One region of the Glutamicibacter sp. NPDC087831 genome, then DNA from elsewhere that is predicted to be linked to it. Evidence: riboswitches for the same ligand, from Rfam matches in the RefSeq annotation. Region 1 holds a riboswitch; each other region holds the start of a gene.
What was found. A riboswitch is a leader RNA that binds a small molecule or an ion and turns the genes downstream of it on or off. The one in region 1 is predicted to bind S-adenosylmethionine.
Positions count from the first base shown of each region.

Region 2: linked by a shared signal. The riboswitch ahead of ACIOJF_RS16450 (hypothetical protein) and the one ahead of ACIOJF_RS07825 (substrate-binding domain-containing protein) in region 1 are both predicted to bind S-adenosylmethionine.
Region 3: linked by a shared signal. The riboswitch ahead of ACIOJF_RS10345 (OsmC family protein) and the one ahead of ACIOJF_RS07825 (substrate-binding domain-containing protein) in region 1 are both predicted to bind S-adenosylmethionine.
Region 4: linked by a shared signal. The riboswitch ahead of ACIOJF_RS07110 (flavin reductase family protein) and the one ahead of ACIOJF_RS07825 (substrate-binding domain-containing protein) in region 1 are both predicted to bind S-adenosylmethionine.

Region 1 is NZ_JBIUVH010000002.1:294,657-296,852, forward strand. Features, by position in the region: gene ACIOJF_RS07815 (GntP family permease) at 1-425, shown strand, start outside; gene ACIOJF_RS07820 (SdpI family protein) at 501-875, opposite strand; SAM riboswitch class I at 1,150-1,239, shown strand; gene ACIOJF_RS07825 (substrate-binding domain-containing protein) at 1,307-2,196, shown strand, end outside.
Region 2 is NZ_JBIUVH010000006.1:44,849-47,044, reverse strand. Features, by position in the region: gene ACIOJF_RS16460 (helix-turn-helix domain-containing protein) at 1-64, opposite strand, end outside; gene ACIOJF_RS16455 (DinB family protein) at 198-785, shown strand; SAM riboswitch class IV at 853-966, shown strand; gene ACIOJF_RS16450 (hypothetical protein) at 982-1,248, shown strand; gene ACIOJF_RS16445 (VIT1/CCC1 transporter family protein) at 1,303-2,196, shown strand, end outside.
Region 3 is NZ_JBIUVH010000002.1:831,847-834,042, forward strand. Features, by position in the region: gene ACIOJF_RS10340 (L-idonate 5-dehydrogenase) at 1-378, shown strand, start outside; gene ACIOJF_RS10345 (OsmC family protein) at 455-1,006, opposite strand; SAM riboswitch class IV at 1,038-1,159, opposite strand; gene ACIOJF_RS10350 (DEAD/DEAH box helicase) at 1,300-2,196, shown strand, end outside.
Region 4 is NZ_JBIUVH010000002.1:133,066-135,261, forward strand. Features, by position in the region: gene ACIOJF_RS07105 (long-chain-fatty-acid--CoA ligase) at 1-269, opposite strand, end outside; SAM riboswitch class IV at 647-763, shown strand; gene ACIOJF_RS07110 (flavin reductase family protein) at 858-1,358, shown strand.

The sequences.
Region 1 (2,196 bases):
TCTTGCTGATCACCGGTGCCGGCGCCGGCTTCGGGGCGGTCCTGGCCGCGTCGGATCTGACCACGATTCTTTCGGATTCACTCAGCGGACTGGGCTTGGGCCTGGCTGTGCCATTCCTGATCGCCGCTGCACTGAAGTCCGCCCAGGGCTCGTCCACCGTCTCAATGGTGACCACTTCCGCGCTGGTCGCTCCGATGCTCGGCTCCCTGGGCTTGGGTTCGGAGCTGGGCATGGTGCTATCCGTATTGGCAGTAGGCGCCGGTGCGATGGTTGTCTCGCACGCCAACGACTCCTACTTCTGGGTCGTCTCGCAGCTCAGCCGCATTCCGGTGATCACCGCCTACAAGACCCTGAGCGTGGCTACCGCCATCCAGGGCACCGCGGGGTTCCTGACTGTACTGGTCCTGGGAGCCGTACTGCTTTAGCAGCACGCCTTCCAAGAAAGCAGCGGATCGCGCCATCGGCAGATGGCGCGATCCGTTGCTTTAAGCAGTGCTGGATTAGCCCAGGCCTGCCGCCGGGAAGCTCCGCGCGGCCTTATTCGCTGTGGCAGTCGAGATCACCAGCAACGCGATGGCGGCCAGGTAGCCGGTTCCGGTCGCGGCGAAGGCGAAACCGAATTGGCCCAGCAGGCAGAGAACTGCTGCGCTGGCCAATGCCGCCCAACCGGCCCAGGAAGCCGCGGCAAGCAGGGGCGCAGCCTGCTGATGCCCGGCGAACCAGGCGTCATCGCTGGCCAAGGTGTGGCGCGTCTTGATGCCGATCGCCGCATTGCGAGCGAGCTTCCGGTCCCGTGCCATCGGGGCGAGGAACGCTGCGACCAGCGTTATGCTCAGCAACCCGAACATGAAGGCAATCACGCCTGCTGGATCCACTTGCCGCCTCTTCTGCCGATTGATCTTGAATGGCCATTCTATGCGGTCGCATGGAAGTGCCCTGATCCACGCTGTGTTCCCAATCGATGCCTGCGGGAACGTTCTTGAGATCCAGTTCCGGCATGCCAATTGCGTCATGCGAAGGTCATATGACGTCTTATCTGCCCGTTTTCCGGCAGGGCGAAGGCGCGAAGATGACGTATTTTGTCCTGCTGTTCCTCCGCATGACAGCGCCCTTCCCGAGGACCTGCCAGTAATGCTTGACTCGGAGCACAACCCATCCAGAGCGGCTGAGAGACCTGGCTCCGAGACGCCGCAGCAAGCCTGCACCAGCAGGTAGTGCTAACGCCAGGTTCGATGGAACTCCCGGGTCTAGAAGCATGAACTTCTGTTCGGGATCCCTCGTTCAATTTGTCTAAGAGAGGGACGACATGACTCGTACTCGTCCGAACGCCTTGAAAGTTCTGGCTTCAGCGATGGCGGCAGCAACACTGCTGACTGGCTGCTCGCTGAAAGAACCACGGCCGGAAATAGCGCCGGTTGTGGCGCAAAGCAGTAATCCGCAAGCCGAGCATAAGCTCGACAACGTTCCTTCACTCAAAGGCAAAAAGGTCGGCATCGCGGCCAAGGATATCCTGCACGACTACTCGCGCGTGGTCTACCAGCAGATCCAAGAGCGCATCAAAGAGCTCGGCGGCGAGGTCATCGCTACCCAAGCCGAAGCCAAAGACGAGAAGCACGTCTCTGACGTAGAAAACCTGATCACCCAGTCGCCCGATGCCATCGTGGTGATCCTGGGCGATGCCCAAACGCTCACTCCTGCCTTGGCCAAGGTGGACGCCGCCGGGATCCCGCTGTTCACCATCGATTTCCAAAGCGAATACTCGAAGAACAACGTCACCAGCGACAACTGGAACGTCGGCACCACGCTGGCTCGCACCATGGCTGAAGACCTCCACGGCAAGGGGAAGATTCTGGTCTTCAACGGCTTCCCCGGTGTGACTCCCTGCCGGATCCGCTACAACAGCCTGAACCTGGTGCTGGAAGACTACCCAAATATCGAGAAGATCACCCCGGAACTCCAGGACAAATACGAAGGCACCATCGAGGATGCCAAAAACCAGATCCAGGACCAACTGCGCAGGCTGCCCGAGGGCGAAGTTGACGCGATTTGGTCCTGCTGGGACATGCCGCTGATCGGTGCCGCGCAGGCCATCGATCCCACTGGTGGCGACATCAAGCTGTATGGAGTGGACGCAGAGCCCGGGGCCCTGGATTTGATAGCGAACCCGGACAGTTCATACCAGTTCACCGTCGCTCA
Region 2 (2,196 bases), on a different contig from region 1:
CCCCGCGCAGCCTCGCACCGATATTGATCGCGGCACCGGTTGGTTCAACTGGCAAGGTTTTCATCGTTTGGCTCCTCGACGTTTTCTGCAGCAACAACCGCAACCACTTTGGCTTCAAGGCCTGCGGGGCAAGTTTACCAATGGTAAACACACCGCGCCCTCTACCGCGAGACTGCAGCGCTCACTAGACTCTGCCCATGGACAGCACCAAGGACAAGCTCTGCGGGTACCTGAACGACGCGCGCGAGAATGCGATCTACAAGGCAGAAGGCCTCGCCGAACACCTGGCACGCACTCCGCTCACCCCTACAGGCACCCATATCCTGGGAGTACTGCACCATTTGGCGATCAATGAATACGAATATTTCGGCACCTGCCTCAAGCGCAGGGCCGATGACCGCTACGTTCGCGAATTCATTGCGCCGCATGATCCCGACGCGGATTTCCTCCCGCCAGCAGATATGGATGCGCAACAGCTGATCGGCCTGTATCGGAAAGCCATCGCCTTCGCCGATGAAGCCATCAGCGATCTGCCCCTGGACTGTCCCGTAGAGGTACCGTGGTGGGGGCCAGCTGGCAAAACCACCTTGGATCACCTGCTCATCCATGCGCTCGCCGAAACCTCCCGGCATGCAGGGCATCTGGATATTATCCGCGAGCAGCTCGATGGCCGCGCTGGCTGGACCGCGCAACTGGATCTGCTGCCCGACTACACCGCGGGGCAATGGGCCGAACAACGCGAGAAGCTGCAGCAACTGGCCAATGCCTTTGCCCCGGGCAGCTGAGCCGCAGTCATATTACGCATTCGGACTTCACCGCGCCCTGCCGCCGGCGGTACCATCGGAAATGTTGCTTCACGAGACGCGGCGCCAAGCTCCGACTGGCCGCGCACCAACCCCAAGTTCATGGGTGGTTCGGATGAGGAAGCGGTCCGCGCACCAACAGGTGCACGGGCAAGAGCTCGCAAGAGAGTTGACCTCCATGGCATATCCGATTCTGCCCGTCATCGACCGCCAGACCGGCCAAGTGCAGTTCAAGGCCGAGGGGCGCTGGCGCACCCGCTACGTTGCAGATCCGCTCAGGCTTGAACGGCTCATTGCCCGTTGCGCCCGCAGGCCGACCTATGATCCGGCCACTTCTGAATTGCAGCTGGTGCTGCCGGTAGCCGGAAATCCCGCGGGCAAGAGAATTGCTTTTAGCCTTGCCAAATTCCCAAGTGCAGGAGCCCTGACTAAACTGGGTGGTTGATCCGATCCACGGGTTTCATTGGAAAATCCATGTTCCAGGAGAGTCATCGTCGCGATGCCACAGCACCCAGAAACCGAACCTACCAAAGCGCAGATCCAGCGATGGCGCAAGTATCTCGCTGATGAAGTCGCCGAAGGCTCCATCTACAGGGCCCTCGCGGAAAAGAAAACCGGTCAAGAACGGCAAATCCTGCTGGGCCTTGCAGAGGCGGAAGCCCGCCACGAATCCCACTGGCGCGTCCTGCTCGGCGAGCATTTCAAGGAAGTCCGCCCGTCGCTGCGACGCACCATGCTGCGTTTCCTGGCATTGCATTTCGGTTCGGTCTTCGTGCTGGCCATGGCCCAGCGCTCCGAAAGCAGTTCGCCCTACCGCGACGACAAGGACGCCACCGCGCAGATGGCGGCCGACGAACAGGTCCACGAAGAGGTCGTCCGGGCGCTGGCTACAGCAGGCCGTGCGCGCCTTTCGGGCAACTTCCGCGCTGCGGTCTTCGGCGCCAACGACGGGCTGGTTTCCAACCTGGCGTTGATCATGGGTATCGGTGCGACCGGTGTTTCAGCGACCTTCGTGCTGTTCTCCGGTGTTGCCGGTTTGCTGGCCGGCGCACTGTCCATGGCAGCTGGCGAATACGTCTCGGTGCGTTCCCAGCGCGAGCTGCTGACCGCCTCGCGACCAACCCAGGTCACGCTAACCGCCGCCCCGAACCTCGATCTGGACGCCAACGAGCTGGTGCTGATCTACAAGGCCCGCGGAATGAGCGATGAAGATGCAGCGCACCGGGCCGCAGAACGCATGGGCCTGTTCACCTGCGATTGCAACCCCGACTTCTCGTTGAACCCGGAAGGCCGCGGCGAAGAACTCGAGAAGGAGCACCAGGAACTGGGGTCGGCCACCGGCGCGGCGGCCACCTCGTTCATCCTTTTCGCTTCCGGCGCGGTCGTGCCGATC
Region 3 (2,196 bases), 540 kb from region 1:
CTGCGCGCCGATGGCCAGGAAGCAATCGCCCAGGTGGGCGCGGACGTGGTCATCGAGGCCAGCGGCACCTACCGCGGATTGGCCTCCGCGGTGCGCGGTGCCGTGCGCGGCGGTCGAGTGGTCATGGTCGGGTTGCTGCCCTCAGGAGAACAACCCGCACTCATTTCGCTGGCTATTACCCGCGAGCTGGAACTGGTTGGTTCCTTCCGCTTCAACGACGAAATCGACCATGTGCTTGCTGCCCTGGCCGACGGTTCACTGCAGGTTTCCGAGGCGGTAACCCACGAGTTCCCGGTCGCCGATGCGCTTGAAGCCTTCGAAACGGCCAAGGATTCGGCTCGCTCCGGCAAAGTCCTGCTGAACTTCCTGGGGCAATAGTTGGCTTCAGCTAGAAGTGCACCGCGGCGGCCCCTGAAGTCGGGGGCCGCCGCGGTGCTTTTTAGTTCAGCGAACTCTAGTTGGTCTCTGCGATGCTTACCGCGGTTGTCACGGGCACCGGATTGGCGAAGAGGTCCAGCACCGGGCAGTGTGCATCCACTGCGCGGCGCAGTTCTTCATAGCGTTCAGCTGATTCCGGTCCGGCAATCCGGATGTCCAGATCCACCGACGAGAAGCCGGGGCGGATGGTCTGGTCGATGCCGAAGAGTCCGCGGACATCGAGGTGGCCATTGGCCTGGATCTTCACGTCGTCCACCTGGATGCCGAGGTTCTGCGCGTACAAGCGGTAGACCACAACCTGGCAGGAGATGAGCGCTCCGAGCGCGTATTCCACGGGGCTTGCGGCCAGGTCGCTGCCGCCCAGGGCAGCTGGCTCGTCGACCTGGAAGGTGTGCTTGCCGGAGACAATGTTGCTGGCTACCGAATCGAAGCCTTCGCCCTCGACGGTGAAAGTCAATTGGGCACTTTGCGGGGCAGCCGAAATTCGTTCGCCCCAGCCCTTGCCTGCTTCCTGCAGGCGCTGTGCGCGGTCTTCGGATACGGTTGGGGCAGATGCTGCATTAGTCATGGGGAATTGATCCCCTTTCTGGCGCAAGGGGCGCCATCGCTTACGCATCTTGGCGTTCAAGATGCGTCGAATCTTCACCTGGGGCACCCCGCACAATGACGCAGGAGGGTTGCCGTCCACTCAGCCAGGGCTCAAAGAGTGGAACTCGTGATTCAGTGATTAATTTCTATCGGTTGCAGGGCCCGCGGGTAAAGGGCAGAAGTAACTTTTCGTCACCGGGCATCTTGCTTTCCGGCTCGCTAAGATGGAATCTAGCTCTCGGGCGCCCACTGCACGAACAATGAACGGCGAGTATGGAATTCCAGCTGACACTTTCTGCGGCCCAGACCTTGGTGACCGAATCCGAATACAACCTGGGCCAATTCCTGTGTGATTCCGGAAAAGTGCAGATCGCCAACCGGGTAATGCGCCCGGGATCTACCCGCATCTCCGGTGTGGTGCTGCGCGAATCGGTGATGGCCCAATTGGAAATCACCGCGGGCAATATCAGCTTCACCAGCTTCTGCGGCAAGCATCCGGGGGTTCAGTCCTGTGAAGACGTCGCCGCCTTGCTCATTGAGGTCACCACCGAAGAAGACCAGGGCTTCTTCGTCTCCGACTCCGGGGTGGATCCCCACGCATGGAAACGCAATAGCAAGCCGCAGTGGGAACGCACCCTTGACCGTCTGCTTCCAGTCATTTCCGATGAGCCGCTGGTTGCCGAAGAACCGCTGGGATTGATCCTGAAAGTGGTCAGCGAACCGCGTTATGGCGGCGAGGACGCGCTGACCTTGCAGGCACGCCCGGCCCGCCAGGGCACCAAGAGCCCCTGGATCCAAACCGGGATCAGCTGGCGCAATGTCGCTTTTGATACGCGGTTCTCCAAGAAGCAGCGTCGTGCGGTCGTTGAACTGGACCGGTTGCGTGAACACGTTGAACAAGATACTTATCGCCATTCGTGGGATCCCAAGGAGTGGATCTCCTTGATGGATCTTCCAGGCCAGGACCTGCTGGATGCGTTCGAAGCCCTGCGTGAAGCTGGAGTGCAGATCGTCAACGGCGGTTCTACGGCCAAGGCCCCGGTGGAGTTCAGCGAGCAACCAGCCATGGCACACGTGGATGTGCGTCGCGGTGAACATGGCCTGAGCATGGAAGGGAAGCTGCGCGGGCCGAGCGAAGAGCACGTCTACCTCTTGCCCATAGGCACGCCG
Region 4 (2,196 bases), 160 kb from region 1:
AGGGCAACGAGGACTGCGCCTGACAGCGGTACGGCGTAATGCGCCATGAGCATTTCGGGAGTATTCGGTGCCAGCACGGCCACGCGGTCGCCCGGCTCAATGCGAGCCTTCAGCGCCTGGGCAAAGCGGTGCACCCGTGCTTCGAATTCTTCATAGGAGAAGATGCGAGTTCCATGGATGACGGCGGTCTTCTTCGGATAGGCCTCGACTGTGCGTTCCAAGAAACGCAGTGGGGTCAATTCTGAATGGTTGGCCTGAATCTCTACCATGGTGTGGCTATTCCTCAATCGTCATCGATGGTTACGGAGAACAATAAGCAGGAGTGTGACTCAATGCACTCCATGACCAATAGTGGCATGAACCTCAGCGTCATGCCGGGAAACCAAGTTTCATTACGGTGGGCGGTAGGGGATTCGCGCCAGGGCCCCGAGCCCAGGGGAGGCGTTAGTGTTCTGCCGAATCAAGGGCGGCGGAAGCCTGCTGCGATCATGGGGGCCGAGGGGTTCAAGAAGCGCGGCGCATAGCGAATAAAAGGCTGCCCAAGGACTTCTGGTGGGGCCTTGGATCGAATATTGCGTCGAATATTGCGATTTGCGAAGTGAAATGTTTGACGGCTGTTCGTCATGAGCCATATCGTTTTAAACAGAATCAAGAGCATCAGCTATAAGCCCTGGCTTGCTGATCGGCAACCCTCTCAACGGTAGTGGGGTGCTCCAGGTGAGGATTCGGTTCCACGCAAAATGTGCTGGAACAAGTACCGCACACGGCGCGGAACTTCAGCCCAAGCGGCTTCGAGTAACGAGAAGCCAATGCTTGCAGGCTACTGCGCGGTGGGCAAGACCCAAAGGAATCGAGCCATGTCATTGAATCTTGAACTTGACCCGTTGACCCTGCGCAAGGTTTTCGCTCAGCATCCATCAGGGGTAGCCGCCCTCTGTGCAGAACTGGATGGCGTGAAGACGGGACTTGTCGCTTCATCGTTTACCGTGGGAGTTTCCCTCGAACCTGCACTGGTGATGTTCGCCGTGCAGAAGTCCTCGAACACTTGGCCAAAGCTGCGCGAAGCTGGCCGCATTGGCGTCTCGGTGCTGAGCGAACGCAATGATGGTGTCTGCGCTCAGATTGCCTCGAAAAATGGCGACCGGTTCCGCGGAATCGATACCTATTCCTCGGATCAGGGCGCGCTCTTCGTCAACGACTCAACGTTGTGGTTGGAGACTTCGATCTACAACGAGGTCGAAGCGGGGGATCACTGGGTAGTCCTGATGGAAGTCCACGGGCACCGCACCTCCGAGCACTCGCCACAGATCTTCCATGATTCGCGGTTCCATTCGCTGCCGATTCCTGAGCTCGTATAAGCGCTTCGCATCTTCCAAAGCTCCGGCCAGATCAAAACATCGATCTGGCCGGAGCTTTTTGAATTCCGGTTAGGCGGGTTGAGCCGTTCCCCGCAGCCCTCGACACCGGCAATGCCCGTTCTCTCACGCCACCCAGAAGACGTGGCAAGATGGCTGGCAATCTCATGGCCTGCCTTCTTGGGCCAGCTGCCCCAGGCATTTGGCGATAACCTCGTCATCAAAGTATCTGTCGCGAGAAACCTTGAACTCGCCATATCCGCCACCCGTCTGGGCCGTCGAACAGAACCACGCAGATAGCTCATGGATCCTCGCTGCACGCTGGACCAGAGCGGCAGAGAATTGCCGGCAACCCTCGCATGGGGCTTCCGAGCCATGCAAAGGCTGCGCATCACAAATGAAACCGGCGCTTTATGGCGTCTTCACTGGCGCGCGTCGCGGACGCGAAGTGGCGAGAGTGCGCCGGCAGCCCAGTCGCTGATCCAGGTTCGCCCGCCGAGTCGTTGCACACATTAAGTTATCCACCGCCCCCGAACGCAGAAACCCTAGCCGATTGTGGACTACTGGAAGATCCGGCCTTGCTGGCGAATTTAATCCACGGTGACTTAGGGTTTTGTAAATTCACCAGTATCCACAAGGTTATCCACAAAACTGTGGACAAGACGTGGGCAAATGTGTACAAAGGCTGAAAAACCCCGGGAACTGGGCGATTAAGGGTGTTGATAACCTTGGGTCGGTTGGCGTGAGCTTCAATGAATTAAGTTTCTGTCCACAGGTGTGCGAATACAAACAACCAAGTCAACAGATATTAATGATACGTAGAGTGGGGTAATCCACAGAG